3 regions of the Virgibacillus sp. Bac330 genome follow, and region 1 is predicted to be linked to each of the others. Evidence: predicted binding sites of a transcription regulator. Region 1 holds the regulator's gene; each other region holds the start of a gene.
The links. The regulator CtsR, encoded in region 1, represses protease genes until heat stress. The targets are predictions, from matches to a motif close to ATGGTCAATAAAGGTCAAACA.

Region 2: clpP (ATP-dependent Clp endopeptidase proteolytic subunit ClpP) is a predicted target of CtsR. The motif match lies at 4,049-4,069, and genes of this name have one in related genera.
Region 3: D9780_RS13235 (ATP-dependent Clp protease ATP-binding subunit) is a predicted target of CtsR. The motif match lies at 4,420-4,440, and genes of this name have one in related genera.

The regions. Positions count from the first base shown of each region.
Region 1 is NZ_CP033048.1:4,069,499-4,080,368, forward strand. It holds rRNA gene D9780_RS18915 (23S ribosomal RNA) at 1-665, shown strand, start outside; rRNA gene rrf (5S ribosomal RNA) at 823-938, shown strand; tRNA gene D9780_RS18925 (tRNA-Val) at 986-1,061, shown strand; tRNA gene D9780_RS18930 (tRNA-Thr) at 1,064-1,139, shown strand; tRNA gene D9780_RS18935 (tRNA-Lys) at 1,179-1,254, shown strand; tRNA gene D9780_RS18940 (tRNA-Leu) at 1,272-1,356, shown strand; tRNA gene D9780_RS18945 (tRNA-Gly) at 1,383-1,457, shown strand; tRNA gene D9780_RS18950 (tRNA-Leu) at 1,465-1,553, shown strand; tRNA gene D9780_RS18955 (tRNA-Arg) at 1,557-1,633, shown strand; tRNA gene D9780_RS18960 (tRNA-Pro) at 1,639-1,715, shown strand; tRNA gene D9780_RS18965 (tRNA-Ala) at 1,723-1,798, shown strand; rRNA gene D9780_RS18970 (16S ribosomal RNA) at 1,939-3,503, shown strand; rRNA gene D9780_RS18975 (23S ribosomal RNA) at 3,703-6,622, shown strand; rRNA gene rrf (5S ribosomal RNA) at 6,780-6,895, shown strand; gene D9780_RS18985 (MgtC/SapB family protein) at 7,128-7,826, shown strand; gene D9780_RS18990 (CtsR family transcriptional regulator) at 8,616-9,083, shown strand; gene D9780_RS18995 (protein-arginine kinase activator protein McsA) at 9,098-9,646, shown strand; gene D9780_RS19000 (protein-arginine kinase McsB) at 9,643-10,707, shown strand; gene clpC (ATP-dependent protease ATP-binding subunit ClpC) at 10,726-10,870, shown strand, end outside.
Region 2 is NZ_CP033048.1:2,379,578-2,390,447, reverse strand. It holds gene rapZ (RNase adapter RapZ) at 1-815, shown strand, start outside; gene yvcK (gluconeogenesis factor YvcK family protein) at 817-1,776, shown strand; gene whiA (DNA-binding protein WhiA) at 1,957-2,901, shown strand; gene D9780_RS11185 (HPr family phosphocarrier protein) at 3,111-3,365, shown strand; gene clpP (ATP-dependent Clp endopeptidase proteolytic subunit ClpP) at 3,400-3,987, opposite strand; tRNA gene D9780_RS11175 (tRNA-Arg) at 4,210-4,282, shown strand; gene D9780_RS11170 (RidA family protein) at 4,736-5,134, shown strand; gene D9780_RS11165 (NRAMP family divalent metal transporter) at 5,665-6,894, opposite strand; gene D9780_RS11160 (LamB/YcsF family protein) at 6,914-7,672, opposite strand; gene pxpB (5-oxoprolinase subunit PxpB) at 7,884-8,633, shown strand; gene D9780_RS11150 (5-oxoprolinase subunit C family protein) at 8,626-9,621, shown strand; gene D9780_RS11145 (atypical membrane-integrating protein (Mistic protein)) at 9,725-9,976, shown strand; gene D9780_RS11140 (hypothetical protein) at 10,062-10,277, shown strand; gene D9780_RS11135 (YolD-like family protein) at 10,279-10,590, shown strand; gene D9780_RS11130 (shikimate kinase) at 10,773-10,870, opposite strand, start outside.
Region 3 is NZ_CP033048.1:2,855,410-2,866,279, forward strand. It holds gene D9780_RS13225 (SPFH domain-containing protein) at 1-837, opposite strand, end outside; gene D9780_RS13230 (ComEC/Rec2 family competence protein) at 903-1,775, opposite strand; gene D9780_RS13235 (ATP-dependent Clp protease ATP-binding subunit) at 2,110-4,242, opposite strand; gene mbcS (acyl-CoA synthetase MbcS) at 4,657-6,234, opposite strand; gene pdaA (delta-lactam-biosynthetic de-N-acetylase) at 6,498-7,289, opposite strand; gene D9780_RS13250 (Na+/H+ antiporter family protein) at 7,467-8,768, opposite strand; gene D9780_RS13255 (YfkD family protein) at 9,103-9,846, opposite strand; gene D9780_RS13260 (OsmC family protein) at 9,966-10,358, opposite strand; gene D9780_RS13265 (MFS transporter) at 10,692-10,870, shown strand, end outside.

The sequences.
Region 1 (10,870 bases):
CGGGCAGTTTGACTGGGGCGGTCGCCTCCCAAAAGGTAACGGAGGCGCCCAAAGGTTCCCTCAGAATGGTTGGAAATCATTCGCAGAGTGTAAAGGCAGAAGGGAGCTTGACTGCGAGACCTACAAGTCGAGCAGGGACGAAAGTCGGGCTTAGTGATCCGGTGGTTCCGCATGGAAGGGCCATCGCTCAACGGATAAAAGCTACCCCGGGGATAACAGGCTTATCTCCCCCAAGAGTTCACATCGACGGGGAGGTTTGGCACCTCGATGTCGGCTCATCGCATCCTGGGGCTGTAGTCGGTCCCAAGGGTTGGGCTGTTCGCCCATTAAAGCGGTACGCGAGCTGGGTTCAGAACGTCGTGAGACAGTTCGGTCCCTATCCGTCGTGGGCGCAGGAGGTTTGAGAGGAGCTGTCCTTAGTACGAGAGGACCGGGATGGACACACCGCTGGTGTACCAGTTGTTCCGCCAGGAGCATAGCTGGGTAGCTACGTGTGGCAGGGATAAGTGCTGAAAGCATCTAAGCATGAAGCCCCCCTCAAGATGAGACTTCCCATCACTATAAGTGAGTAAGATCCCTCAGAGATGATGAGGTTGATAGGTTCGAGGTGGAAGCGTGGTGACACGTGGAGCTGACGAATACTAATAGATCGAGGACTTAACTAACCTTTTTGGTAGATGTACGTTGAATGATCTCTTATTTAGTTTTCAAGGTAACAAGGAAAAAATGACTTTTTTCAACAAAGATCTTGATTTTTTCACAAAAACGATTATAATAAGATTTGTGCCTCTTTGAAGCACAACATAACAGATAGCAACTTTGCCTGGTAGTAATGGCGGAGAGGTCACACCTGTTCCCATGCCGAACACAGTAGTTAAGCTCTCCAGCGCCGATGGTAGTTGGGACTTTGTCCCTGCAAGAGTAGGACGCCGCCAGGCGATATACATTTTTAATTCAGTATATACCGACCAGTATTATAGTATTTGGAGGATTAGCTCAGCTGGGAGAGCACTTGCCTTACAAGCAAGGGGTCGCAGGTTCGAGCCCTGCATCCTCCACCATTGCCGGCCTAGCTCAATTGGTAGAGCAACTGACTTGTAATCAGTAGGTTGGGGGTTCAAGTCCTCTGGCCGGCACCATCTAGACTAGAGATGATATTTTAAATTATTAAATTATACGAGCCATTAGCTCAGTCGGTAGAGCATCTGACTTTTAATCAGAGGGTCGGAGGTTCGAATCCTCCATGGCTCACCATTACACATTTAAATATTGCGGGTGTGGCGGAATTGGCAGACGCGCTAGACTTAGGATCTAGTGTCTTCGGACGTGGGGGTTCGACTCCCTCCACCCGCACCACAAAAAGTTCAAAGTTTGGTATTTATGCGGAAGTAGTTCAGTGGTAGAACACCACCTTGCCAAGGTGGGGGTCGCGGGTTCGAATCCCGTCTTCCGCTCCAAAGCCAAGCCGGGGTGGCGGAATTGGCAGACGCACAGGACTTAAAATCCTGCGGTAGGTTTCTACCGTGCCGGTTCGAGTCCGGCCCTCGGCACCATAAGCGCCCGTAGCTCAATTGGATAGAGCGTTTGACTACGGATCAAGAGGTTAGGGGTTCGACTCCTCTCGGGCGCGCCATATTACGGGAAGTAGCTCAGCTTGGTAGAGCACATGGTTTGGGACCATGGGGTCGCAGGTTCAAATCCTGTCTTCCCGACCATTTTCTCGGGGCCTTAGCTCAGCTGGGAGAGCGCCTGCCTTGCACGCAGGAGGTCAGCGGTTCGATCCCGCTAGGCTCCACCATAATATATTTGCTCTTTGAAAACTGAACAAAACAACCAGTATGTCAAGGAAAAAACAAACCCTGTTTTTTCTTAAGAAATAAACTGAGAGAAATCTCAGCAGCTAAGAATGATGAAGAACGGTGTTCATCATCACAAACTTTTATGGAGAGTTTGATCTTGGCTCAGGACGAACGCTGGCGGCGTGCCTAATACATGCAAGTCGAGCGCGGGAAGCAAGCAGATCTCCTTCGGGAGTGACGCTTGTGGAACGAGCGGCGGACGGGTGAGTAACACGTGGGCAACCTACCTGTAAGACTGGGATAACTCCGGGAAACCGGGGCTAATACCGGATGAAACAAAGCGTCGCATGACGCAATGTTAAAAGGCGGCATATGCTGTCACTTACAGATGGGCCCGCGGCGCATTAGCTAGTTGGTGAGGTAAAGGCTCACCAAGGCAACGATGCGTAGCCGACCTGAGAGGGTGATCGGCCACACTGGGACTGAGACACGGCCCAGACTCCTACGGGAGGCAGCAGTAGGGAATCTTCCGCAATGGACGAAAGTCTGACGGAGCAACGCCGCGTGAGTGATGAAGGTTTTCGGATCGTAAAACTCTGTTGTTAGGGAAGAACAAGTGCCATTCGAATAGGTTGGCACCTTGACGGTACCTAACCAGAAAGCCCCGGCTAACTACGTGCCAGCAGCCGCGGTAATACGTAGGGGGCAAGCGTTGTCCGGAATTATTGGGCGTAAAGCGCGCGCAGGCGGTCCTTTAAGTCTGATGTGAAAGCCCACGGCTTAACCGTGGAGGGCCATTGGAAACTGGAGGACTTGAGTACAGAAGAGGAGAGTGGAATTCCACGTGTAGCGGTGAAATGCGTAGAGATGTGGAGGAACACCAGTGGCGAAGGCGACTCTCTGGTCTGTAACTGACGCTGAGGTGCGAAAGCGTGGGTAGCGAACAGGATTAGATACCCTGGTAGTCCACGCCGTAAACGATGAGTGCTAGGTGTTAGGGGGTTTCCGCCCCTTAGTGCTGAAGTTAACGCATTAAGCACTCCGCCTGGGGAGTACGGCCGCAAGGCTGAAACTCAAAAGAATTGACGGGGACCCGCACAAGCGGTGGAGCATGTGGTTTAATTCGAAGCAACGCGAAGAACCTTACCAGGTCTTGACATCCTCTGACACCCCTAGAGATAGGGCATTCCCTTCGGGGACAGAGTGACAGGTGGTGCATGGTTGTCGTCAGCTCGTGTCGTGAGATGTTGGGTTAAGTCCCGCAACGAGCGCAACCCTTGATCTTAGTTGCCAGCATTTAGTTGGGCACTCTAAGGTGACTGCCGGTGACAAACCGGAGGAAGGTGGGGATGACGTCAAATCATCATGCCCCTTATGACCTGGGCTACACACGTGCTACAATGGATGGAACAAAGGGCAGCGAAGCCGCGAGGCCAAGCAAATCCCATAAAACCATTCTCAGTTCGGATTGCAGGCTGCAACTCGCCTGCATGAAGCCGGAATCGCTAGTAATCGCGGATCAGCATGCCGCGGTGAATACGTTCCCGGGTCTTGTACACACCGCCCGTCACACCACGAGAGTTGGTAACACCCGAAGTCGGTGAGGTAACCTTTTGGAGCCAGCCGCCGAAGGTGGGACCAATGATTGGGGTGAAGTCGTAACAAGGTAGCCGTATCGGAAGGTGCGGCTGGATCACCTCCTTTCTAAGGATTATACGGAAACATACTTGGTTGTTTGGTTCAGTTTTGAGAGAGTAAATCTCTTGATAGGATGCAAGTATCTTCATAATAAGATTTGACATCCTTTTATAGATTGTACCTTGAAAACTAAATAAGAGTAACAACGACATCAAACCAAAAGCTGAAAAGCAATATGCTTATTCATAGATAAAATTGTAAGATTAGTTAAGTGAATAAGGGCGCACGGTGGATGCCTTGGCACTAGGAGCCGAAGAAGGACGGGACTAACACCGATATGTCCTGGGGAGTCGTAAGTAGACATCGATCCAGGAATTTCCGAATGGGGGAACCCGCTGCTCGTAATGGAGCAGTACTTCTATCTGAATTCATAGGGTAGAAGAGGCATACCCGGGGAACTGAAACATCTCAGTACCCGGAGGAAGAGAAAGCAAACGCGATTTCCCAAGTAGCGGCGAGCGAAACGGAATTAGCCCAAACCAGAAGGCTTGCCTTCTGGGGTTGTAGGACACTCCATTGGAGTTATCAAGAGATTCTTTAGATGAAGCGATCTGGAAAGGTCGGCCAAAGAAGGTAACAGCCCTGTAATCGAAAAAGAATCTCCTCCGGAGTGGATCCTGAGTACGGCGGAACACGAGGAATTCCGTCGGAATCCGGGAGGACCATCTCCCAAGGCTAAATACTCCCTAGTGACCGATAGTGAACCAGTACCGTGAGGGAAAGGTGAAAAGCACCCCGGAAGGGGAGTGAAATAGAACCTGAAACCGTGTGCCTACAAGTAGTCGAAGCCCGTTAATGGGTGACGGCGTACCTTTTGTAGAATGGACCGGCGAGTTACGATCGTATGCAAGGTTAAGTGGAAAACACGGAGCCGTAGCGAAAGCGAGTCTGAATAGGGCGAATATAGTATGCGGTCGTAGACCCGAAACCGTGTGATCTACCCATGTCCAGGGTGAAGGTCAGGTAACACTGACTGGAGGCCCGAACCCACGTATGTTGAAAAATGCGGGGATGAGGTGTGGGTAGGGGTGAAATGCCAATCGAACACGGAGATAGCTGGTTCTCTCCGAAATAGCTTTAGGGCTAGCCTCAAGGAAAGAGTACTGGAGGTAGAGCACTGATTGAACTAGGGGCCCTCATCGGGTTACCGAATTCAGTCAAACTCCGAATGCCAGCTACTTATCCTTGGGAGTCAGACTATGGGTGATAAGGTTCATAGTCGAAAGGGAAACAGCCCAGACCGCCAGCTAAGGTCCCAAAGTATACGTTAAGTGGAAAAGGATGTGGAGTTGCCCAGACAACCAGGATGTTGGCTTAGAAGCAGCCACCATTTAAAGAGTGCGTAATAGCTCACTGGTCGAGTGACTCTGCGCCGAAAATGTACCGGGGCTAAACGTATCACCGAAGCTGCGGATTGTTCTTACGAACAATGGTAGGAGAGCGTTCTAAGTGCTGTGAAGTCAGATCGTGAGGACTGGTGGAGCGCTTAGAAGTGAGAATGCCGGTATGAGTAGCGAAAAAAGAGTGAGAATCTCTTTCACCGAATGCCTAAGGTTTCCTGAGGAAGGCTCGTCCTCTCAGGGTTAGTCGGGACCTAAGCCGAGGCCGAAAGGCGTAGGCGATGGACAACAGGTAGATATTCCTGTACCACCTCATGAACGTTTGAACGATGGGGGGACGCAGTAGGATAAGGAATGCGCACCGATGGACGTGTGCGCCCAAGCAGTGAGAAAGTCGGATAGGCAAATCCGTTCGACAATTTCAAGCTGTGATGGGGAGGGAAATAGAGTACCGAAGTTCCGGATTTCACACTGCCAAGAAAAGCCTCTAGTGAGTTCATAGGTGCCCGTACCGCAAACCGACACAGGTAGGCGAGGAGAGAATCCTAAGGTGAGCGGGAGAACTCTCGTTAAGGAACTCGGCAAAATGACCCCGTAACTTCGGGAGAAGGGGTGCTCCTTTAAGGAGGAGCCGCAGTGAATAGGCCCAAGCGACTGTTTAGCAAAAACACAGGTCTCTGCGAAGCCGAAAGGCGAAGTATAGGGGCTGACACCTGCCCGGTGCTGGAAGGTTAAGGGGAAGCGTTAGCACTTCGGTGCGAAGCGTAGAACCGAAGCCCCAGTAAACGGCGGCCGTAACTATAACGGTCCTAAGGTAGCGAAATTCCTTGTCGGGTAAGTTCCGACCCGCACGAAAGGTGCAACGACTTGGGCACTGTCTCAACGAGAGACCCGGTGAAATTATACTATGCGTGAAGATGCGCATTACCCGCGACAGGACGGAAAGACCCCGTGGAGCTTTACTGTAGCCTGATATTGAATGTTGGTACAGCTTGTACAGGATAGGTGGGAGCCATCGAAGCGTGAGCGCTAGCTTACGTGGAGGCAACCGTGGGATACCACCCTGGCTGTACGAACCTTCTAACCCAGGGCCGTAATCCGGTCCGGAGACAGTGTCAGGCGGGCAGTTTGACTGGGGCGGTCGCCTCCCAAAAGGTAACGGAGGCGCCCAAAGGTTCCCTCAGAATGGTTGGAAATCATTCGCAGAGTGTAAAGGCAGAAGGGAGCTTGACTGCGAGACCTACAAGTCGAGCAGGGACGAAAGTCGGGCTTAGTGATCCGGTGGTTCCGCATGGAAGGGCCATCGCTCAACGGATAAAAGCTACCCCGGGGATAACAGGCTTATCTCCCCCAAGAGTTCACATCGACGGGGAGGTTTGGCACCTCGATGTCGGCTCATCGCATCCTGGGGCTGTAGTCGGTCCCAAGGGTTGGGCTGTTCGCCCATTAAAGCGGTACGCGAGCTGGGTTCAGAACGTCGTGAGACAGTTCGGTCCCTATCCGTCGTGGGCGCAGGAGGTTTGAGAGGAGCTGTCCTTAGTACGAGAGGACCGGGATGGACACACCGCTGGTGTACCAGTTGTTCCGCCAGGAGCATAGCTGGGTAGCTACGTGTGGCAGGGATAAGTGCTGAAAGCATCTAAGCATGAAGCCCCCCTCAAGATGAGACTTCCCATCACTATAAGTGAGTAAGATCCCTCAGAGATGATGAGGTTGATAGGTTCGAGGTGGAAGCGTGGTGACACGTGGAGCTGACGAATACTAATAGATCGAGGACTTAACTAACCTTTTTGGTAGATGTACGTTGAATGATCTCTTATTTAGTTTTCAAGGTAACAAGGAAAAAATGACTTTTTTCAACAAAGATCTTGATTTTTTCACAAAAACGATTATAATAAGATTTGTGCCTCTTTGAAGCACAACATAACAGATAGCAACTTTGCCTGGTAGTAATGGCGGAGAGGTCACACCTGTTCCCATGCCGAACACAGTAGTTAAGCTCTCCAGCGCCGATGGTAGTTGGGACTTTGTCCCTGCAAGAGTAGGACGCCGCCAGGCGATTAGTAAAAAGCTGATTCATCATAAAGATGGTCAGTTTTTTTATTTTATACTGATAAGTGCTCGTAAAGATTAAAAAGGCCACGCACTTTGCGAAATGAAAAAATCAAAAATCTACTTTCAGAAGTACATTACATTATATTTAATTTGAACTTCACTAAAAATAAACCTCTACTTGTTCACATATAGATAAAATAAAATGCCATGTTTATAACAATTGGGGGGACTTAGTATGAAAGAACTAATCAATGAACTATTGGGAGATCATTTTTATGTTATTTTAACTCGTTTACTTATTGCATTATGCCTTTCTGGATTAATCGGGTTTGAAAGGGAGTTGAAAAATCATTCAGCTGGATTTCGCACCCATATTTTAGTAGGTGTTGGCTCTTGTCTAATGATGTTACTTTCTTTATTTGGATTTGAATTTTTTCTAGAGCATTACGAGAATATCCGTTTTGATCCCGCAAGAATACCTTCGTATGTGATAAGCGGAATTGGGTTTTTAGGTGCTGGTACCATCATTGTTTATGGTGGCACGATAAGAGGTTTAACGACAGCTGCATCTATTTGGACAGTTGCAGGTTTAGGGCTGGTAGTAGGTGTTGGTATGTATGGGGCAGCAGTAGTAACAACGGTAATAATATTACTGAGCCTTATATTCCTTAATAATTTTGAACGTCTATTTAAAAAAGGAAAAGTTTCCCATGTTATTCAAATAGTTACGCTCCCAGACTTGCCTGTAAATGAAGTGGTTGCAGTGTTTGACAACCATTACGTTTCTATTAAAAAAGTAGAAATATCAAAATCAGATAATAATTACCGTAATATTTTTATTAATACGGAAGGAATAGCGGATGCAAAACGTTTAACTTTATTTGATGATATTTCTCGTATTAACCAGGTTAAAAATGTTACTGAATTAAAATAAAAAGCATATCTTATAAAAATGTATTTAGATGAGAACTCCATATAGTGGAATACTCATCTTTTTTACACTATAGCAAGTAGTGACGATAATCAATTTGTTGAACTATCAGCGGAAGATTAAGTCAAATTGTTGTTTAAAAAAGGTTAGGATAGAGAAAAACAGGGGAATTGTCAATAACAAGATCTGAAAATGGGTAATACGCGTACGAATGAAATACGTTCGTATCTTTTTGAAAGTTAAGAAAGTATAAAATTTGTTGCTTTGGCGTACGGATTCAACGAAATAGCCCCGTAAGGATCCAGTGAACAGCAACTAGGCGACTTCACTTCATTGCCCTACGCTAAGTCATTATCGGTTTATTCTAAATAGGAAGGACGACTAAAGATGGCCTTGCCGGAGGGCGCCGGCATACTCCTGTTGCAGGAGCATGATTCCTAAAACTTTAGTTAAATCATTCCCGTCGCTACGTTGCCAAACGGGCGCTTGCGTCTTTGTTCTACTATAGGAAAGTTTAAAGGTTTATATTATAAGAAAAAATACGCTATTCGCCATAAGACTTGGCGACAAGCCAAGTTTTTCTAAGGATAATACTGTTTCTCGTACTAACAAGACTTTTGACGTGAAGCTCCATTCATAGAAGGTTTCTTTTATTATGTTTTTTATGAGTTATTTTTGTCTACAATAAACATAGTATTGTATTTGCATCTTCTTTAAATTCCCGTATAATAAAAGTATAGTCAAAGATAGTCAAAGTCAAAATCGTTACTCTATACAAAAGGGGGTGGGCATATGAGTAATATATCAGATATAATTGAGAGTTATTTGAAGCAAATCCTTCAATCAAAAGGGAAGAATGTAATCGAAATTAAACGAAGTGAGATAGCTGACCAATTTCAATGTGTCCCCTCACAAATTAATTATGTAATTAATACGCGCTTTACTGCTGAAAAAGGTTATATTGTGGAAAGTAAGCGTGGTGGCGGTGGTTTTATTCGAATTATGCGGGTTATTCACCAAGAAGAGTCCAAGTTAATTGATGAAATTATTGAAATGATTAATCCATCTGTATCTCAGCAAAAAGCAGTCGGTATATTAGAAAGATTACTTGAAGAAGAGTTAATTACGGAACGCGAGGCTAAGATTATGTTAAGCGCTATTGAAAGAACGACGCTTCCATTCCAATTGCCTTTACGAGATGAAATTCGTGCACGCGTATTAACATCCATGCTTACAACGCTTAAGTATCTAAATAAATAAAGGGGAGTGTGAACATGCAATGCCAAGAATGTCACAAACGTCCTGCAACCCTTCATTTCACACAAGTGATTCAAGGGCAAAAAATGGAGGTTCATGTTTGTAATGTATGTGCAAAGGAAAAAGGGTATATGAACTATTCAGAAGATGGATATTCGTTACATCATTTACTTTCTGGGTTATTTAATTTTGACACCTCGAACTTGTCAAATCCACATACGGAAAGTTATCATCAGACAAAAGACTTACAATGCCCAAAATGCGAAATGACTTTTTCACAATTTAAGCAAGTAGGAAAATTCGGTTGTGCTATATGTTATGAAACTTTTAACGATCGTTTAGATTCAATATTTCGAAGAGTTCATGCGGGGAATGTAAAGCATAATGGGAAAATTCCTAAACGACAAGGTGGAGATTTGCATAAGAAAAAACAGCTAGAAGATTTAAAACTGCATTTGAAAAAATTAATTGAGAATGAAGAATTTGAAGAAGCAGCAAAAGTTAGAGATCAAATTAAAGCTTTAAATCAAGAAGACGGTCAGGCAGAGGCAGGTGATCAATCATGACTTTGCGGCAGTTTATGAATGAAGCGATTAGCCCGTGGATGCGGAAAGACGGTCCAGATAGCGATATTGTTTTAAGTAGCCGCATTCGCCTTGCTCGAAATTTTGCTAATATACCTTATCCAATAGCTGCTGATCCAAAAGATTTAGAGGAAATAAGGAGTTTTTTTCAAGAAAAGTATGAAGGGCAAACTTATGGAGTGTATAAAGATTTAGCATTTGTATCCATTCGTGATCTATCCGCTATTGAAAAACGAGTATTAGTCGAAAAACATTTAATTAGTCCGTTGTTAGCAAAGCAATCTGAAGCTGCAGCTGTGCTTATTTCAGAAAATGAGCAAGTATCTCTTATGATCAATGAAGAAGATCATATTCGCTTGCAACTTTATTTCCCAGGCTTTCAAATAACGGAGGCTCTGCAACAAGCATTCGAATTTGATGATTGGCTAGAAGAAAAAATCAATTACGCTTTTGATGAAAAACGAGGTTACTTGACGAGTTGCCCGACGAATGTAGGAACTGGAATGCGTGCTTCTGTTATGATGCATTTGCCCGCGTTAGTTTTAACAAAACAAATCAATCGCATGATACCAGCAATTAACCAGTTAGGTCTCGTTGTACGAGGTATTTATGGCGAAGGTAGTGAAGCGCAAGGAAACATTTTTCAAATATCTAACCAGATTACGCTTGGAAAATCAGAAGAGGATATCGTTGCTGATTTGCAAAGTGTTGTAAAGCAATTAATTGAACAGGAACGTTATGCGAGACAGCGGATAATAGAGCAATCGAAAGACCAGTTGGAAGATCGAATTTTTCGTTCTTATGGTGTATTGGCATATGCAAGAATTTTAGAATCAAAAGAGGCTGCAACGTGTTTATCCAATGTAAGGTTAGGTATTGACGTAGGTTTATTGAAAAATGTATCAAGAAATATTTTAAATGAACTAATGATTTTGACTCAACCAGGATTTTTACAGCACTATGCCAAAAAAACATTAGCAGCTAGCGAACGTGACCAATTGCGAGCTTCTCTTATTCGTCAACGGTTGCAATTAGAGGAATAGATAGGAGGAAAAGAATATATGATGTCTGGACGTTTTACCGAAAGAGCACAAAAAGTTCTCGCACTCTCCCAAGAGGAGGCTGTAAGGTTAGGGCATAATAATATCGGGACAGAACATATTTTACTAGGGCTTGTCCGTGAAGGAGAAGGTATTGCTGCAAAAG
Region 2 (10,870 bases), 1.7 Mb from region 1:
CAGTGCAAAGTTTTGAAGATTTAGGGTACTATTGCGTTGACAATCTTCCTCCTACATTATTGCCAAAATTTATTGAACTCATGAGAGATTCTACAAACAATATACAGCGGGTAGCTATTGTCATGGATTTACGTGCTAGAGAATTTTTTGATTCCTTGTTTGAATCTTTGGATACTTTAGCAGATGAAGAATGGTTAGATGAACATGTTCTATTCTTAGATGCAAAAGATGAAAAGCTTGTCAGTAGGTATAAAGAAACGAGGCGCTCACATCCGCTGGCGGTTGGAGGTTTACCGCTTAATGGAATCCGGCAAGAACGAGAAATATTGGATGAACTAAGAGGAAGAGCACAAAGAATTATTGACACGACGAATTTAAAGCCGAGAGAGCTTCGTGAAAAGATTGTTCAAAAGTATTCAGAAGAAGATCAAGAAGTATTTTCTGTGCACATGGTTTCATTTGGTTTCAAATATGGTCTACCAATTGACGCCGATCTTGTATTCGATGTTCGTTTTTTGCCGAATCCTCATTATGTAACGAATTTACAACCATTAACAGGTTTAAATAAAGATGTATCTTCTTATGTATTTCGATGGACAGATACACAAAAATTTATCGTAAAAGTACTTGATTTATTGCAATTCATGTTACCACAATATAAAAAAGAAGGAAAGTCACAATTGGTTGTTGCCATTGGTTGTACTGGTGGGCAGCATCGCTCCGTCGCACTGGCTGAACATTTCGCTAAAGAATTGCATAAAGATTATATTACACACGTCACGCATCGTGATATTGATAAAAGAAAGGGACAATAATATGACTGAGGAGAAACGTCCGAATGTAGTAGTTGTTGGAGGGGGAACGGGGATGCCTGTCCTACTCCGAGGTCTGAAGGATTTACCTATTCATTTAACAGCATTAGTTACTGTAGCCGATGATGGAGGAAGTACGGGAAGGTTACGTAATGAAATGGCAATTCCTGCTCCAGGGGATATTCGTAACGTGATTGCAGCTTTATCTGATGCTGAACCGATGTTAATTGAATTATTTCAGCATCGTTTTGATGTTTGTAATGGCTTATCTGGTCATTCACTTGGAAATTTACTCCTAGCAGCAATGAGTTCGATTACGGGGAATTTTAATATGGGGATTAGAGAAATCTCTCGCGTCCTAAATGTAAAAGGAAAAATATATCCGATCTCAAATGATAACATGTCGCTCCATGCTGAAATGGAGGACGGGACAATCGTGTCTGGGGAGTCGAAAATTCCTTTATCTAACAAAAGAATAAAACGTGTTTTTTTAAGCCCACAGCCTGTTGAACCATTACCGAATGCAGTACGTGCTCTAAATAATGCCGATTTAATCGTTATTGCACCTGGTAGCTTGTATACAAGTATCATGCCGACCATCATTATGCCACAAATAGCAGAAGCAATAAAAAATGCAAAATGCCAAGTGGTATATGTTTGTAATGTCATGACGCAAGAGGGCGAAACTACTGGTTATACAGCTGCTGACCACGTGCAAGCTATTTGTGATCATATTGGAGAAGCAAGTGTTGATGCGATTGTCGTACATAATGAACCCATTGAAAAAACGATACGAGAGATGTATGCAGAAGAAAACGCTTCTCCCGTGGTATATGATATAGAGCGTTTAATAGGTATGGGCCTGCAAATTATAGAGGGAGATATTATTGATCCGACACAGCCTACTTTAAGGCATGATAATCATAAAATTGCATCATTGCTACATTCGCTTTTGAACAAATGAATATTGTAGATAAAAAAGGTGTCACGTCAATTTTGTATTTGAAGAACTAGTGTAATAGGAGCAAGAAAGGAAATAGCTTTCACAGAAAAATTTATTTTAAAAACGAAACAATGTAATCTGTAGCCTTGATGGCCGCCATTAATAGCACCTACTATTGATCTGTAGAAGGGAGGGATAAGTATGTCCTTTGCTTCCGAAATAAAAAAAGAATTAACAGCAATCGAAGTAGATGATTGCTGTAAATATGCGGAATTAGCTGCATTAGTTCGAATGAATGGGACAATTTCAATATCAAAGCAAAAATATACTTTGGATATACAGACGGAAAATGCTGCTATAGCGAGAAGGATTTATTCTTTAATTAAAGCAACTTATAATACAAGAGTGGAATTATTAGTAAGAAAGAAAATGAAATTGAAAAAAAATAATGTATATATTGTTCGTTTGAATGAAGGTGTAAGACCAATTTTGGTAGATCTCCATATTTTGCAAGAACCAATGACGTTTAATCGGGTTATTTCTGATCATCTTATTCATAAGTCTTGTTGTAAGAGAGCTTATTTGCGTGGAGCATTTCTTGCTGGTGGGTCAGTGAACAATCCAGAGACGTCTTCTTACCATCTGGAAATTTTTAATATTTATGAGGAACATAATAATTCATTTTGTGATTTGCTTAACCAATTTGAATTACATGCTCGTAAATTACAACGAAAAAACGGGTATATAGTTTATATAAAAGAAGCAGAAAAAATTTCAGAATTCTTAAGTATAATTGGTGCTTATAATGCTCTATTTAAATTTGAAGATGTGCGTATTGTTCGAGATATGCGCAATTCGGTTAACCGTATTGTTAACTGTGAAACAGCAAACTTAAATAAAACAATTGGAGCAGCTTTTCGCCAAATTGAAAACATACAGTTCATTGATCGTACAGTTGGTTTGGAGCAGTTACCAGAAAAGCTCAAGGAAATTGCTGTTCTCCGTGTAAAACACCAAGAAGTTTCCTTGAAAGAATTAGGTGAATTAGTAGAAAGTGGTAAGATATCTAAATCAGGTGTAAATCATCGTTTGAAGAAAATCGATGACTTCGCCGAAAAAATTAGAAATGGCGAGTTTGTACCTTAATCTTTGCTTACAAAATGTACCATGATATAATGGTTGTAAATTATAAATATTTTGCATAGATAAGATAACATGGAGAGGGGTTCCTCTCTTCCATGTTGTAGTAATAGTTTGCATAAAGTAAAAGCAATATGGGAAGGCTTTTAGGTTGATTCTAGCGATATCAGAGGGTAATGATAACGCTTACTGTAGAGGGAGAGAGGATGATCTAATTGGTTGAACGGATAATTAAAGTAAATCTTTCTACTGGTCTACAAGCTAGACCAGCAGCGGAATTTGTTCAAGAAGCAAATCGTTTTCATGCTCATGTTTTTATTGAAAAAAATGGGAAAAAAGTGAACGCAAAAAGCATTATGGGATTAATGAGCATAGCTATAGTTGCTGGAGAAGAGATTACACTTATTGCTGACGGAACAGATGAAGAACAGGCTATTGAAAGGTTAACAAAGTTTGTTTCTGAAACATAGAAAGCCACCCAAAAAGGGTGGCTTTCTATGTTCTTTAATCAGGTTTACGCTCTAGTACCTTATCAATTAAACCATATTCTACAGACTTTTCAGCTGTCATGAAGTTATCGCGATCTGTGTCACGTTCAATGACTTCAATTGGCTGTCCTGTTCGTTCAGAAAGGATTTGATTAATTTTTTCACGCATTTGAATGATTCGACGTGCATGAATCTCTATGTCTGTTGCTTGCCCTTGTGTTCCACCTAGTGGTTGATGAATCATTACCTCACTATTAGGTAATGCGTAACGTTTGCCTTTGGCACCCGCAGTTAATAGGAATGCCCCCATAGATGCTGCCATTCCTGTACAGATTGTAGAAACGTCTGGCTTAATGAGTTGCATCGTATCGTAAATTGCCATGCCGGCAGTGATTGATCCACCTGGTGAGTTGATGTATAGTGAAATATCTTTTTCAGGATCCTCTGCGTCTAGAAATAATAATTGGGCTACAATGGAATTTGCAACGTTATCGTCAATCGCACTTCCTAACATAATGATTCGATCTTTAAGTAAGCGTGAGTAGATGTCATAGGCGCGTTCACCGCGGTTAGTTTGTTCAATTACTGTTGGTATTAAATTCATAACAATTATCCTCCTCTATCTATTCGTATATCTTTGATATCGATATATTTATCATAACTAATAGGTCAAATAAGGTCAAACAATAAACATTGAAGTTTGACAAATATACTTCCATTTATTCCCGTTTTCTATGAAAATAAACATACAAAAGAAAAAAGGGGTTGTCTATTATTAGAATACAGGTTATAATATCCTATGTGTCTTCATTCAAAATAAAAATATGCGCCCGTAGCTCAGGGGATAGAGCAACGGTTTCCGGTACCGTGAGTCGGGGGTTCAAATCCCTCCGGGCGCGTAAAAAAGATTTTATATCCGAGAAAACCATCGGAAGTTTTTATGGTATCTCATACTGTAATTTTTTATGATATTAGATGACTAAAACGTCTCTTTTTATTACTGTCTATGTAAGTAATAAAAGGGGCGTTTTTATTTTTTCTATAAAGGAATAGTTGTGCAGTACAAGTGCAGCATGCCAAAAAATGAATGGAATTAAAAAATCTAATGAGGTTAATTCTTAATGCTATAATTGTGGATTTAAAAAGAATGTGGTATATTGAATAAAGAATTTACTTTGTCATCTTTAAGGAAGGAGTATCTAGCTCATGAAGAAAAAAATACTTGCTTATTTATCAATGGGATATGGATACTCTACTGCTGTTTTTTTCTAAAAGTTATATAAATTGGTGAAGTGTGCCCAAAATAGCTTTTGAAGAATAATAGTAGAATAATTTGATGGCGAGGTAATAAAATGAACGGAAAAATTACTAGAAAAAACCCTGTAACAATGCCCACTCCAGTGGGTAACTATACGCATATTACAAGAATACCTAAAGAAGCAGATCTTTTTGTAACCTCAGGGCAAATTGGAGTGGACATGAAGGGAGATATCCCGATTGATTTTAACGCTCAAGTTAAAAACACCTTTATTAATATGAAACATGTTCTCGAATCGGAAGCATTAGATGAGAATAACATCATTAAAGTAAATATTTGGGCTACAGAAAAGATCGATTGGGACTATCTATATTCTGAGTGGGATGGCCTATTTGGTGAAAATTACCCTGCAATGACGATTGGCTATATTTCTGAATTAGGCTTACCTGAAATAAAGATTGAAATTGAACTATGGGCGGCTAAGCCTGAATAAAAGTATTTCTTTGCATTTTGGAATTTGTTTTGTATGCACCCTCCATTATTACTCATTTCGTAGCAATGGAGGGTGTGTTTTATATTTGCTGGAAAGTTTCATATTGATGTTGGAGTAATACGCCCTAAAGAACAGGCAAATTAATTACAACTTAGCTTGAGGTGTGGGGGTTCTCTCTATCGGTTCAAGGATACGCTTAATTTGTACTATAGTAAACTACCATGGCACGCATTTCGAGCCAGCATCTATTATGGAAATAACTAGTAAATGAAGTGGACGAACCGCAGAAGCCAGCATAAGTCGTTCACATGGGAAGCATTCAGCTGTTTTTGCGTAAATTTCTACTTCCGAAATCCGGGTTTTAAACTTACGAATGAAGGGAAAGGATTAGCTGCATTTTGAGAAAGATATTGGATAGGATCCGTGTGCATTTATAACTCCCACACAGATATGCGAGGGAAAGGAACACAATCCAAAAAGATAGGTTCCTTTCTCCTCGATCTATAAAGATTGGCGCTAACCAAGTTTTTCTAAAAAAACAAAGGAATTTGCTCTACCATTGTTAGAATGCCTAAGTAACCCATCAACACAACTACAATTCCTCCAGTTATTGTTAACCAAAGTGGATGTTTATACGAACCAACAATTTTTTTCTTATTTGCAGCCACCAATAGGGTTCCTAAAGCAAGTGGCAAGATAAGGGCATTTAAAGCCCCTACTAATATAAGCATCTGAACAGGTTTGCCAATGAAAGCAAATGTAGCTGTAGAAATGATAATAAATAAAATGGTAATCCAATTATGATATTTTTCAATCGTTGGACTAAAAGAACGAATAAATGAAACAGAGGTATAGGCTGCTCCAACTATAGAAGTTATAGCTGCTGCCCACATAATTACGCCAAACAGTCGATACCCTATATCACCAACGGCTAGTTGAAAAACGGAAGCTGGGGGATTGCTAGGGTCTATGCTTAGTCCTTGTGAGATAACACCGAGAACTGCTAAGAATAAGGCCACACGCATTACACCTGTAACAACGATGCCAGTTATAGAACTTTTTGTTACGTAGGATAAATTTTTTTCTCCTTTTATTCCAGCATCTAACAAACGATGTCCACCTGCAAAGGTGATGTAACCACCAACAGTTCCTCCAACTAAAGTAATGATGGCATACATGCTAATTTTTTCTGGCTTTACCGTGTTTATCATCGCTTCTCCAACAGGTGGAGAGGTTTTAAAAGCTACATAGAGCATTAATAATATCATAATAAAGCCAGCAACTTGTACCACTTTATCCATTGCTTTACTGGCCTCTTTTATGGTGAAAATCAAGATAGCAAAAATGGCGCTTATTATTGCTCCATAAATGGGGCTTAAACCGAGCATAGCATTTAAACCTAGGCCAGCTCCAGCAACGTTTCCTATATTAAAAGCGAGACCTCCTAACACGATGAGAATTGCTAAAATAATGCCAAGCCCAGGGAGGACTTTATTAGCAATTTCTTGACCTCGTAGCTCTGTTACTGCAATAATCCTCCAAATATTTAGCTGTGCAAACACATCTAATAATAAAGAAACGAATATGACAAAGGCAAAACTTGCAGCTAACTGTTGTGTAAATACAGTCGTTTGTGTTAAAAATCCTGGACCTACTGACGAAGTCGCCATTAAAAAGGCTGCTCCAAGAAGAATGCTTCTGTTAGATTTCTTTTTCACTTTTTTTGTCTCAAGTTGAGAATGTATTTTCTTTGCAGTCATGTAGTTTTTCCTTTCTCAATTAAACTGGGGAAATTCGGATGTTGTGTTTTTGGAACGCATCGGTTATATAAGCAGCAAATTCAAGAGCATGTTTACCATCTCCATGGATACAAATGGTATCTGCTTTTAGTGGAACAGCATTGTTTTGTGTAGAAATGACTTTACTCTCTGTCACCATACGAATTACTTGCAATACTGCTTGTTCTCTGTTGGTAATTAATGCATTATTTTCATTACGAGAAGTTAATGAGCCATCTGATTGGTAAGTGCGATCGGCAAATACTTCGTGGGCAGTCGTCAAACCGATTTTTTCTCCGGCTTTCGCAAGTTCACTGCCAGATAAAGCATACAATACTAGATTTGTGGAAAAATCATTTACAGCTTGCGCAATGGCAGCAGCCAATTCCTTGTCTTTGGCGGCCATATTATATAAGGCGCCGTGAGGCTTCACGTGTTGCATTTGCGCATTGTATGTAGTTAAGAAAGCATGTAGTGCGCCAATTTGATATACAACCATATCATAAGCCTGTTGAGCTGTGATCGCCATCTCTCGCCTTCCAAATCCAATTAAATCTGGCAAGCCAGGGTGCGCTCCGACCTTCACTCCATTTTCTAGAGCCAGTTGCACTGTTTCTCTCATTACAGTAGGGTCTCCGGCATGAAAACCACAAGCGATGTTAGCTGAGGAAACATACGTTAAAATTTCCTTTTGTTCACTTAGTTTATACCTTCCGAAACTTTCTCCCATATCACAATTTAAGTCTACTTGATATACCATTATCTTCTTCCTCTTCAATAGATTTAATACTAGTTTTTAAATTTTTAGTATAAAGAAATAGTAGCATATTGTTTTTATGTTGAAAAGATTGTTATTTATTGTTTAATTAGAATTTTGTCACATGTCATATTGACGTACTATTTTTATAAGTCGTATAATCAGTATATGTTTTTATCATTATTTCAAAAAATGGATTAAAGAAGGTAATTGGATGAGTTGTGTTCTAAATAAAGTAAAGATTTGGCCGTTTAATGAATCTGCTCTTATAGTACAATTAGGAGATGATTTAAACCCAATCGTACACCAAAAAATATTGCATTTCGTAACTCTTTTAGAAGATACCCCTTTTGTTGGATTTATAGAATGTGTGCCTGCTTACCTTAATGTGACTGTTTATTATGACCCTTATACGGTGTATGAATCGCAGCCTTTTCATATAACACCTGTATCTCCTTTTGAGATCGTAAAGACTTACATAAATGGGCTACTACATAAATTAAACGATGACAGGAAAATATTTATTGGCCAAAAGGTTGTCATCCCTGTTCTCTATGGTAGTGATTATGGTCCAGATTTAGAGTATGTCGCCAATTATCACAATTTGTCCATCGAGGATGTCATTCGTATTCATACGGAAAAAGAATATTTGGTCTATATGCTTGGTTTCGCTCCTGGTTTTCCTTTTATTGGTGGTATGAGTAAACAAATTGCTACTCCTCGCAAAAATACACCCCGCTTAACTATTGCACCAGGATCAGTGGGAATTGCTGGAGCACAAACAGGGGTATATCCTTTAGCGACGCCAGGAGGCTGGCAAATTATTGGCCGTACCCCCATTGATTTATTTTTACCTGATCAAGTACCGCCATCCTTGTTAAAAGCTGGTGATACGATACAGTTCGTATCCATATCCCTGGAGGAGTATAGGCAATATCGACGGGGAGGGAAGGAGAATGAATAGTGTACGTGTGCTCCAGGCAGGTCTGTATACAACAGTTCAGGATTTGGGTCGATTTGGCTATCAAAAATATGGAGTAATTGTAAGCGGACCAATGGATGCTTATTCTTTACGGATTGCTAACTTGCTTGTAGGAAATGAGGAAAAAGAAGCGGTAATAGAAATGGCGTTAGCTGGAGCAACCTTACAATTTAATGAATCGCATGTTATTGCTATTACTGGAGGCGATTTAACGCCCAAATTAGATGGGAAACCAGTACCTATGTGGCGTCCGATTTTAGTGAAAAAAGGTTCTGTTCTCCAGTTTCGATTTGCTATTAAAGGGTGCTATGCCTATGTTTCCTTTGCTGGAGGTATTCATGTACCAAAAATAATGGATAGTAAAAGTACGTATGTAAGAGCTGGCATAGGTGGATATGGTGGAAGGACCTTACAAAAAGGCGATACTTTTGCTTGTGGTGATAGGAGTCTTATAGCAGAAGCACTCGTGCATCAATTAGAACGCGCCCCTGATCATTTATCTTGGTCAGTCAATCCTTCTCCACTCATTACCTTTCATAATCATTCATTCATTCGAATTATGAAAGGTAATGAATTTGAGCAATTCGATAAAAGAAGTAAATACGCGTTCTTTCATGAAAATTATACCATTACAACGCAATCAGACCGAATGGGGTACCGCTTAACGGGTCACTTGCTATCCTTGACTGAAAAATTTGATATGCTTTCCGAAGCAGTTACATTTGGAACCATTCAAGTTCCTCCAAATGGACAACCTATTATTTTAATGGCCGACAGCCAAACTACAGGAGGTTATCCAAAAATTGCTCAAGTTATTTCGGCCGATTTAGCCACGCTTGCTCAAACACGACCAAATACTTCTGTTCGTTTTCAAGAGGTGCGTTTAGTGGAAGCGGAGGCGATATTGTTAGAACATAAGCGTATATTACAGCAAATAGCAGCTCGTATTAAATGGAAAGCCTTAGGATGAGCGAGAATATGTGCTGCGAGAGGGGTAGGGGGTGAAAAAGCGCTTTTCCTTTTTTTATAGTTTGTTCGTTTTGTTTTTGGGGCAAACTTATGGAAGGTGATGCATGATGAAGGCTTCAGAAGAAGAAAGTAAACAATTTGATAAAGCGTTAGATACTTTTATTGAGCTGTATAACAATATGGAAGCGGACGCCCCCCTCATTTCTTTTACTGATGATGTTGTCGAGCAAATTGAAGCAGCTAAACAAGTATATGGAGAAGCTCTTGTTCACGAAAAAATTAATTCCATTGTTCGAGAAGCACTTTCCTTGGTAGCATTAACGAAAGATCGGCAAGATACAGAATCTCAAGCGTAGGTTTCTTTTGCAATGACTAAAAAACGTACACACGTCCGGTTTTTTGTGGTATAATGAGAACAAACGTTCTTTAGGGGGCTATACGATGAACTCCATGTTACAGTGGTCAAAGGAGAACAAGCAAAAACTGGTTCTGTTTTATATGGATCAAAATAATCAAATAACACAACGATTCATACGTGTGATAGAGATATACGAAGACGCATTTATAGCATTTTGTTTTTATCGTAAAGAAGTTCGCAGGTTTAAATTTAGCTATATCCTTTCTTGTGATCGTGTGAAAAGAAAGGGAAGTGCATAAGATGAAGATATATGATCGAGGGACGATAAAATGGACCTCTATGATGTTACCAGAGCATGTGGATGTACTTCAGGATATGTGGGAAAAGCTTGAGCGCAAAAAAATGCCTATTTTGGACGAACAAAAGCTGGAGGAGTTGGATGTCCAATTACAAGCTGCCGTTCGTCAGGGTATCGTTATTGAAATTAAGTACTTCAATGGTCGTGATTTTTTAACTAGCAAAGGGAAGGTAAAGCAGATCACAAATGAGTGTCTTTATTTGCAATCAGGCAAAGCAATCAAGCGGAGGCAAGTGTTGGATATATGGACGTAGTAGTATGATGGTTGGTCTGCATTTCTAATTGGTGGGCCGCCCTTATGTGTATGACAAAATAAGGGAATGCTTTTGCTATCGCCAGAAAGGCTTGGCGATAGCCAAATTATTCTAAATCTGATGGACATTTATTAGCTCTTGAAAGTATCTTCGTTTATAAATATCACTTGTTGACATCCTACCTATTTCGTTTGCGGTTCGTAAATATCCCAAGCTGTTTTTAAAGCTTTTACAATATAATCTGCTACTTCTTCTATCATGAGAGAATCGGTCTGTACTG
Region 3 (10,870 bases), 1.2 Mb from region 1:
TAGGGATCCTGTGTTTATAACAGGTTGCGTGCCTTGATCAGCAACAATGGATACGAGTAAATTATTGGCCATGGCCACACGGCGCTCATCATCAAGTTCTACAGAGCCATCTTTCTCTAATTGCATAATGGCATCCTGCACCATCCCTACTGCTCCTTCCACAATTTGTTTTCTTGCTGCAATAATCGCACTTGCTTGTTGACGTTGGAGCATTGCTTGAGCAATTTCCGTAGAATAAGCCAGATGGGTTAACCGTGTTTCAATTACTTCTACACCTGCTACCTTCAAACGCTCTTGTAATTCAACTCTCAACTCATTCGATACCTCTTCTGCATTTCCACGAAGGGATAGTTCCGCGTCTGAAAAAGAATCATAAGGATATTTGGTAGCTACCGCACGAATTGCCGTCTCGCTTTGAATTTCTACAAATTGTTCATACCGATCCACATCAAATACGGCTTTTGCACTATCAATGACTTTGAAAACAATAACCGCAGCAATCTCAATTGGATTTCCGTTAACATCATTAACCTTTAAGCGATTACTATTAAAATTTCGCACACGAAGCGAAATCATTTTACGAACAGAGAAAGGGACGGTTATCACAATTCCTTCCTTCCGAATACTACCCATGTACTTCCCTAAAAACATGACAACTGCAGACTGGTTTGGCTGGATTAACGTAATTCCACTTCCTAAAGTAACAGCTACGATGACACAAAGAATTCCAATAATAAATTGTTGTTCTAAAAAGCTAAATACCGTACCCGCCAACAAACATGCAATAATTAAAACTCCCGCATACCCATTAAACGACCAAGCTGGTTTCTCCTTCATATGCCTACACCTACCTATCATTTTTATATTATAATGATATCACTTTTGTATATTTTTGTAAATAATTAACTAGCATATAAAGCGTCATAAGGTTCTTTTTCCGGCTCGACTATATAGGTTGTCCCATCTGTACGAATTACTAGGTGCCCTAACGCTCCCGTTGAATATATGGAAGCTCCTACTTTATATAAATGATGAATCACTCTTTCAACTGGGTGTCCATAACGGTTATTCTTGTGATACGTTAAAATAGCTATATTCGGCTGGATAGATTGCAAAAACGAGAGCGAAGAACTTGTTTTCGATCCATGATGTGCGACTTTTAATATTTCGACTGGCGCATCGACTTTTTTTCGAATATCTTTTTCTTGTTCCATTTCTACATCCCCCATAAATAAAAAATCAACTTGCTTATACGATACTTGTAAAACGATAGAAGATTGGTTGTTCGACCTTGACGGTTGATACGTGTTAAGTACTTGGATATTTAATAATGGATCAAGCTCTATTTCTTCATCCATTTTTGCAATTGATATAGGAATTTCCTGTTTTACAAGCTCCTGAATATATTTGGAATACCTTTTCGTTGTATGCAACTTACCGGAATCTAACATCTTTTTTATTTCCAATTGTTTCATTACGGTGACGAGCCCGCCAATATGATCTACGTCTGGATGTGTCGCTACTACTAAATCTAATTTTTTCACACCTTGCTGCTTTAAGTAATTGACTACCTTTTTTCCATATTTCGGGGGTCCGCCATCGATTAAAATATGTTTATTACTCGGGGTTCGAATATATATACTGTCACCTTGACCAACATTAATGAAATGAACTTGCATATCCTTGGTAACATTATCACTATGTACAGGTTGAAAAGGTATAAAAGTGATAACTATAGCAAGAATTATTATGGAAATATGCTGTCTTTTGTACATAAGAAACTGCACCCTTTGCATTTTGGAGTTTACTGTTTATTCTCTTGCAAACAAGGTGCATTTATGAACGATACAAACAGTCATTTTTTGGATGTACTTTAAAGTTATCCTTAGACTAGGTGTAAAGTGAAATTTGAACGGTTGTTTTCAGGTACAGACAAAAGCATGAAGTGGGTCTTCCGTTAGTGGCTCACCTTAGACGATTTTTCATTAGAAAAGCAAAGACTTCCACCAACTCTTAATGGTTTTTCTTATACGATAAAATCTGCTTTCCTATAGTTTAAAAAAAGCTACTGAACACTTATTCGTGCTCAGTAGCTTTTCATTGTAATTTTTAAGCTTGTTTCACTACGATATTGTCGTTTATGACGTCGACTTGAACATGATTTACATTTTCATTTTCAAGTATTAGATCCGTTAACTGGTCTTCTACTTTGTCTTGAATTACTCTTCGTAGTGGACGTGCACCAAATCGTGCATCATATCCTACATCAACAAGCTTTTCTTTTGCTTCGTCCGTAATGGTAATTGAAATATTGTTTTCTTCAATGGTATCTTGTAGCTCTTGAAGCATTAAATCTACAATTTCTAATAGGTGTTCTTTTTCTAACTCATTAAAGCGGATAATCGCATCAAAACGGTTAAGAAATTCTGGTTTGAAATAGTCACTTAGTCTTTCCAACGTGGAGACAGAATTGTGCTTATCTTTATTAAAACCGACACTTATTGTTTTATCTCCAGTTCCCGCATTACTTGTCATAATAATGACAGTATCTTTAAAGCTCACTGTTCTACCTTGAGAATCTGTTAAGTGACCATCCTCCATGATTTGCAAGAACATATTTTGTACATCTGGGTGCGCCTTTTCAATTTCATCTAATAAAACGATGGAGTACGGATTACGACGCACTTTTTCAGTTAATTGTCCGGCTTCTTCATGTCCTACATAACCAGGAGGTGACCCAATAATTTTAGATACAGCATGTTTCTCCATGTATTCACTCATGTCAAGTCGAATAAGCGCATCTCTTGTACCAAACAATTCTTCAGCTAGCACTTTTGTTAGTTCTGTTTTACCTACTCCAGTTGGTCCGACAAATAGGAACGAACCGATTGGGCGTTCTTTTGCTTTTAAACCAGCTCTACTACGGCGTATTGCTTTTGCTACTTTATTAACTGCTTCTTGTTGTCCAATAACTTTTTCGCCTAAATGTTTAGCAAGATTTTTCATCTTTTCTTGTTCATCTGCTTGTAGTTTCGTAACTGGAATACCCGTTTTTTCTTCGACGATTAACTCAATATCAGACACATCTACATCTATATCTTGCTCTTCCCCTTTTGCTTTTTCTAACTGTTTTTGCAACTGAATTTCTTGATAACGTAAGTGTGCTGCTCGTTCATAATCTTCACGCTCAGCCGCAGCTTCTTTTTCTTTTTTTATTTCTTCTAAACGATGATGAATAGACTCAGAATCTTTAGATGAATTATTTAAATTTAGTCTAGAACCAACTTCATCCATTAAATCAATTGCTTTATCTGGTAAGTAGCGATCTTGGATATAGCGTTTAGACAAGTTTACACAAGCTACTATTACTTCATCAGAATAGCGTACTTCATGGAATTTTTCGTAACGATCTTTAATACCCTTTAATATTTGCACCGCTTCTTCCGGAGTTGGTTCTTCAACGATAATTGGTTGTAAACGACGTTCTAATGCTGCATCTTTTTCAATTTGACGATATTCTTTTAGCGTGGTTGCTCCAACTAGTTGAATCTCCCCTCTAGCAAGCGCTGGTTTCAAGATGTTTCCAGCATCCATTTGTGAGCTTTCTGCTGTTCCTGCACCGACTAGTAAATGAATTTCATCAACAAATAGAATTACATCTTGGCGTTGTTGCAACTCCTGGATTAATTGTTTCATTCGCTCTTCAAATTGTCCTCGTACGCCCGTATTGGCAACGAGTGATGCTACATCAAGCAAATAAATTTCTTTATTCAATAATTTGGTTGGGACATCCCCTTCTACTATCTTTGAAGCTAAACCTTCTGCAATAGCTGTTTTACCAACACCTGGTTCACCAATTAAAACAGGGTTGTTTTTATTTCTACGATTCAATGTTTCAATAACCCGTTTCACTTCATTGTCTCGCCCGATTACTGGGTCAATCTTTCCACCCCTTGCCTCATCAGTTAGATTTTTACCTAACTGTTCAAGCAAACCATTTCCTTGATTTCCTGCTTGTTGTCTTGTGCGTGTTCCCATTTTCGGTGAACCATTTCCTGATGCTGCAAATGACCCATAAGCATTGCTAAATGGGGATTGAGAAAAAAAGTTACTACCATTCATCATTTGACCTTGCATTTTACGGAAGCATTCATTGCATAGATGCATTTGCATATGTTGATCGTTTAATTGCATTGCTACATTAACTGTTGCTTCATTTTGTTTACAATTTTGACATAACATATGGAACTCCTCCTTTAAAGTTTACCTATATATTCATCAATGTTTGACTTTGACTAACTTTGACCTTTCAATTAATATTATACTCTGACCTTCTTTGACTTTCAAGGGGTTTGTATTACTTTTTTATTTTTTTCTGTAATACGAGGTTTTAAGCTTGTTTTTAATGAATTACGCATTACTTTGACTTTGTTTGACCTTTCGACTATTATTATACTTTGACTTTATTTGACTTTCAAGGTCTTTGCTCACTTTCAAATGCATCATAACATCACAAGGTGAATGAATCTCTATTAGAAAACTTGACTATCATTCATTCTCCATGCAGATAAAATGACGTCCGTTTGGTCTATAATTTCTTTCTATAGTCCAAGAAAAAGAGGAGAACCATTTATTTGGTCTCCTCACAAGATAGGTCTATTTATTTACCACCTTTTCTTTATTTCGTAATTCTACTCTCCTCGTCTTACCAGATGTTGTTTTTGGTAAATCATCCATAAATTCAATCTTTCTTGGATACTTATAGGGCCCCGTTATCGTTTTCACATGATTTTGTAATTCTTCTATTAGCTGATCACTCGGTTGGAAGCCTTCCCGAAGAACAATAAATGCTTTTACTACATTTCCTCTTATTTCATCAGGGCTTGCAACGACTGCACAGTCTTGTACGGCTGTATGCCTTATAAGCGCATCTTCCACTTCAAAAGGACCAATCGTATAGCCAGAGCTAATAATAATATCATCACTTCTTCCTTCAAACCAGAAAAAGCCATCCTCGTCCTTATAAGCACGATCCCCTGTTATATAATACGAACCTCGTTTAGCCATACTGGTACGCTCTGTATCCTTATAATATTCAGAAAACAAAGCCGGGCTATCTAATCTCACTGCAATATCTCCGACTTCATTTGGGCCTAGCGGAACACCATTTTCATCAATTACCTCTACATTATTGCCTGGAGTTGGCTTTCCCATTGATCCCGGTCGCACCTGCATATCCTTTGTAAACCCTAGCAATAATGTGTTCTCCGTTTGTCCATACCCATCTCGTACAGTAATATTAAAATGATGCTTAAATATGTCTATTACTTCAACGTTTAGTGGCTCGCCTGCTGATACAGCGCTATGAAGGGACGTTAGCTTATAATGTGGAAGGCTATCAACTTTCGCCATCATACGATATTCTGTTGGCGTACTGCAGATTATGTTTATTTCATAATCATCTATTAATTGTAAATGTTTTTCAGCGTTAAATTTTCCGGTGTAAAAAAAGCCTGTTGCACCTGTTCCGAGAACGGATAAAAATGGGCTCCACACCCATTTTTGCCAACCAGGTCCTGCTGTCGCCCATACACGATCTCCATCTTGGATAGCAAGCCAATTATATGCAGCTGCCTTTAAATGAGCGTACCCCCAAGCATGGCTATGGACAACCCCTTTTGGATTCCCAGTTGTACCTGATGTGTATGGTAAAAAAGCGGTATCTTCTCTACTTGTGTCAACAACTTCTAATTGCTCACTGACTTGTTTCTTTTCTTCATCCAAAAATACCCATCCATCTACCGCTGCACCAATAACAAATTTATGTAACTGATCATATTCACGTATTCCTTCGAATTGGTTTGCGAAACGATGCAAACTAACGACACCACTTACTTCTCCGTGTGATACACGGTATTGCAAATCTTTCGTTTTTAACATTTCAGAGCTAGGAATAATAATGATTCCTGTTTTTAATGCAGCTAAATATACTTCATATGCTTCAAAAGAGCGATTGACCATAATTAAAATTTTGTCACCTTTTTTTAAGCCAGCTTTTAAGAAAACGTTACCAATTTGGTTAGCTTGCTTTACTAGCTCCTTATATGTAAGCTGGTCGGTTTCTCCAAATTCATTCTCCTTTATCAGTGCTAGTTTATTCTTACAGTTTGCGTGACGCTCTATCTCCATGGCAATATTATATGCTTTAGGCGGAATAAGTGCTTCTCTTTTCATATTATCAACTCCTCGTTTAAGTACTTTTTCTAATCATATCAAATATTAGGAAAATTTTAAATAAAAATGTACACGTGACTTTAGTTTCAAAATGATTGGCTTCATTCTTGAGCATAACTTTCATTTTGCTTGCCAAATTCTATATCTCCCGTCATTAAGCATGCTCCTTCCGTTTTTGCAAGCATGATGGTTTCAAACAATGGAAGAGGACCTTCAATTTTCCTTCTGTTGAAAGCCCTCCCCTAATGCGCTGTAAAGGGAAACTATAAGCCGTATATAGCTTCAGGGAGTTTATTTCTTAACACCAGATCATCAAGACTTTTAAATGAGTAGCCCTGTTTTTGTAACGCACGAATCATTTTTTCAAGCGCTTTTGCATTATCGGAGGAAACGGTGTGTAATAAAATAATCGCGCCTGGATGAATTTGCTCTTTTACTTGATCAAATGCATATTTCCACCCTTTTTGCTTATCTGTCTCCCAATCTTTAAAGGCAAGCGACCAAAAGATGTGAATATAACCCAATTCATTCGCCCATTTTAATGTATCTTCATTAAACATTCCTCTTGGCGGGCGTAAATATTTCATATCTTTTTGATCGGAAATTGCTGCAACTGCTTCCTCCAATGATTCTAATTCTTTTTTTATATTTTCTTTATTCATAACCGTAAAGTCAGGATGATGATACGAGTGGTTACCTACAATATGCCCTTCCCTTACCATACGTTTTACTAATTCAGGTTCTTCTTTAACGTAGTGCCCTGTAACAAAAAAAGTTGCTGGAACTTGGTGCTTTTTTAATACATCTAAAATATCAGCTGTATAACCTTGTTCATAGCCGTTATCAAATGTTACGTATACATTTTTTTCTCCAGATGAATCTGCATAATACGCATTGTATTTTTCAAGCAGGCTTGCATATTTTCCAATATCAGGGATTTTATGCGCTTCGTTTTTACTGTACCCCCATCCATAGCCAGACGCTAAAGATGAAAGTGGCGTACATAAGGAAGCCAATATAACTAAAACTGCACATATAGAAAATCTTTTTCTCATGGATGATCACCTTTTTTGATCTTACTATGCACATTTTCAGCCTATTTATTCTTATCTATTATCACAAACAATAAGGGAAGCAACACTAAAACGAACACCCCATAGGATAAAAAGCTTCCTACGGGGTGTCATGTCATAGTGATTTTAAATTCAAACAGTATTTTTATTTAGGCTTGTTTACAAAATAATTGCAGCTACCCAACCAAAGATAAATAGGGGTATATTATAGTGTATAAAAGTCGGTACCACCGTGTCCCAAATATGGTGATGTCTGCCGTCAGCATTTAATCCTGAAGTTGGACCTAATGTACTATCTGAAGCTGGCGACCCTGCATCGCCTAGTGCACCTGCCGTTCCAATTAATGCAGCTGTAGCTAATGGGGAAAAGCCTGCAGCTAAGCAAATAGGAACATACAATGCGGCTAAGATAGGAATGGTTCCAAAAGAAGAACCGATCCCAATCGTAACGATTAGACCTACTAGTAACAAAATGAAAGCAATAAGCGCCTTATTTTGATTTAAAAATCCAGAAGATACTTCTACAAGCGCTGCTACGGAACCTGTTTCTGTCAATACTTTTCCAAAACCTGAGGCCACAAGCATGACAAAAGCAATTGTTCCCATCATGCCGATACCTTCACTGACAACTTGATCTGCTTTATGAAACGGAATAACAAAAAATAAAAACATGAGCACAAGCCCCGTAAGAGCTCCTATAATGAGGTTGCTTGTTATAATTTGCGCTGTTAAAGCACCAGCAACTGCTATAAGTGTAAATACATGTTGTTTGTTGAATGTTACTGCCTTTGTTTCTTCCTTTGATGTCTCTTCTTTTAGTTCATCATTGACTACACGATCTTTACGGTACGTAATAAAAATAGCGATCAGCAAACCTACAATCATCCCTGAACCTGGAATAAGCATCGCCAACACTGTTTCGTTCACTGTGATGCTCGCACCATTTTGCTTCATACTTTCCACAATCGTTTCATGAAAAATGAGACCAAATCCTGCGGGAATTAGAATATAGGGAGCTTTTAGCCCAAACGTTAATGCCGTCGCCACTGCACGCCGATCTAAACGCATTTTATCAAATAGTGGCAATAAAGGTGGAATAAGTATTGGAATAAATGCAATGTGAACAGGAATGACGTTTTGTGATAGTGATGCTACAGCTGCTATTACGAGTAAAAGCATCGTCTTTTTACCTGATAATACTCGAATAAGATAAGTTACTAGTAATGATGTAATACCTGTATAGCTAATCGTTACAGCAAAAGCACCTAATAATATATAGCTTAACGCAGTATTGGCACCACCACCCATTCCACTAACTAACAATTCAACAGCTTCTTTTATATTTAATCCAGACATCAAACCAGCACTAATTGCAGCCGCAATAATAGCAATAATGACATTTACACGTAACAAACTTAATATGGTTAATATGAGAACAGATATAAGGACGACCCATTCCATTTTATTTTTTCCTCACTTTCGCATCTCTTTAATACTTCATTATGATAAAGTATTAAAGAGAAAAAATCAACCCCTTCTTACATTTTCAGTATTTTACAATTTATTATACGCTCATGGTAAAGAAAATATGATTTTCAAACGTTTACTTCCTTAGATCAAAAACTAGCTTATCAGCGTAAACTATATTTTATTTATGTATAAAAATAACAGAGGCTGTCGACATATTACTTGCTCACAGGCCAAGTTATTCTAACACTGTAGGAAAGGAAAACGACCCCTTTTAAAGCAAATGTAAACAAGCCATCGCAAGGGCAATAGCTTGTTTAGAAATACGTTAGTTTAATTTATAAGAGAAAGAGACATGATCTTGAATGGGAATCCAGGCTCCAATTCCTTGTTTCGTCACGTTTTTGACAGCTATGGATTTATCAGATCCCTTTAACTTCACATATACTTCCCCAAATGTAACTTGTCCTTTTTCATTTACTGCTGGCGCATACGATTGGAGAACGGCAAGTTTATCACTTGGCACTTTATACGTATTATCTTTTTTTGTGTTTTTTCCAATCACTGTCTGATACGAAAGTGGCAGTTCCGTTTTTTCTTTTGCTGTGAGCAACATCATTTTTTTCACATCGGACGGTTTGCTAATTTTATTCGTCAATGCTCCTTTGATTTCTTTTTGTTCTTGTTGTATATAGTTTATTTCTTGAGGCTCTGACCCACTCGTATTATTCAACTCATTTTTATTTACTTGCTGGTATTCCCAATTAATCGTTGTTTCCAGCGATTCATAATTTAACGGCCAACGTCCTAGATAAACCATTCCTCGATAACCAAAAGCAATTGGAGATGGGTTTAAAGTTGTTTCATTTAACATTTTAATTAACACTGGATTTTCAATTTGAATATCTAAACTATCTGTTAATTCTTTCGTTAATTCACTTGGCTCAATTACTTCCTCATCCTCTGTAGAATTAGGAAAAGTATTATCTTTTGAAATATTTAGTACATGGCTAGGGATTTTAAAAGACTCTTTCTTTTCTTCAGCTAGTATTTGACTTGGTTCGAGCGCCATAACTATGAAAGAAACAAAAAGAATCAAGAAAATGGAATGCTTCCGTCTGTTCATATGTCAAACCCTTTCTTTTTCCTTAGCTTTTTCTGACATATGAATTTTATACCTACGTGAACAAATCATCTGCTAAGTTCAATAATTTCTATTCTCTCTACAATTTCAATACTGTCCTCCACAGAACGCACCATAGAGCAGTTATTACGGGCTACATGTAAGCTTTTGTACAATTTTTCTGCATCTAAATGGCTACCTTTAATAATAAAAGTAAGCGCTATTTTCTCGATGCGGTTTGCTTCATCTTTATTTCTTTCGACAGTAGCATTAATTTGCATGTCATGAACGTCTGTGCGCTGCTTTTGAAGGATTTGACGAAAGACTGAACCACTGCAACTAGCGATCGAAGCAACCATTAGTTGATACGGGCGAAAACCAAATTCCTCATCTCCAGAAATATCTAACTGCCCAAAGTCTAATTCAGTTCTAAAACCATGTTCTTTTAAATGTAATTTCATAAACTTCCCTCCTATTTTTTATTATACTTCTCCTTTTTATCATAAACGATATGGCTAATTTATTCACAATAATTGACCTTTTCCTCTATTCCTAGTAAATTATTGCTAGGTTTATCCAATTATAAGGATCGAATCAACCGTTTGATTGGGCAAATAACTGTTTACCACCTTGTCGTTTTAGAAAGCTACAATCTTTATAAAAACATATACACATAATCAAATTTCACCCAAAAATACGTCATCAGGTGAAGATTTCTGTTTCATGCTCAAGCATCCTAAAGAGTTGCCAAGTCAACAAACAACAGAGAAACACTCAGAAGGGAAGAGTCCATCATGCAACTGACCAAATATCGTTTATGGATATTAATTGCACTTGTATTCATATCCGGTTTCTCACAAGGAATGTTATTACCATTAATTTCTATTATTCTTGAACAAAATGGCGTAGCCTCTTCCATTAACGGTTTACATGCAACAGGGTTATATATCGGCGTTTTAATCGCTTCTCCATT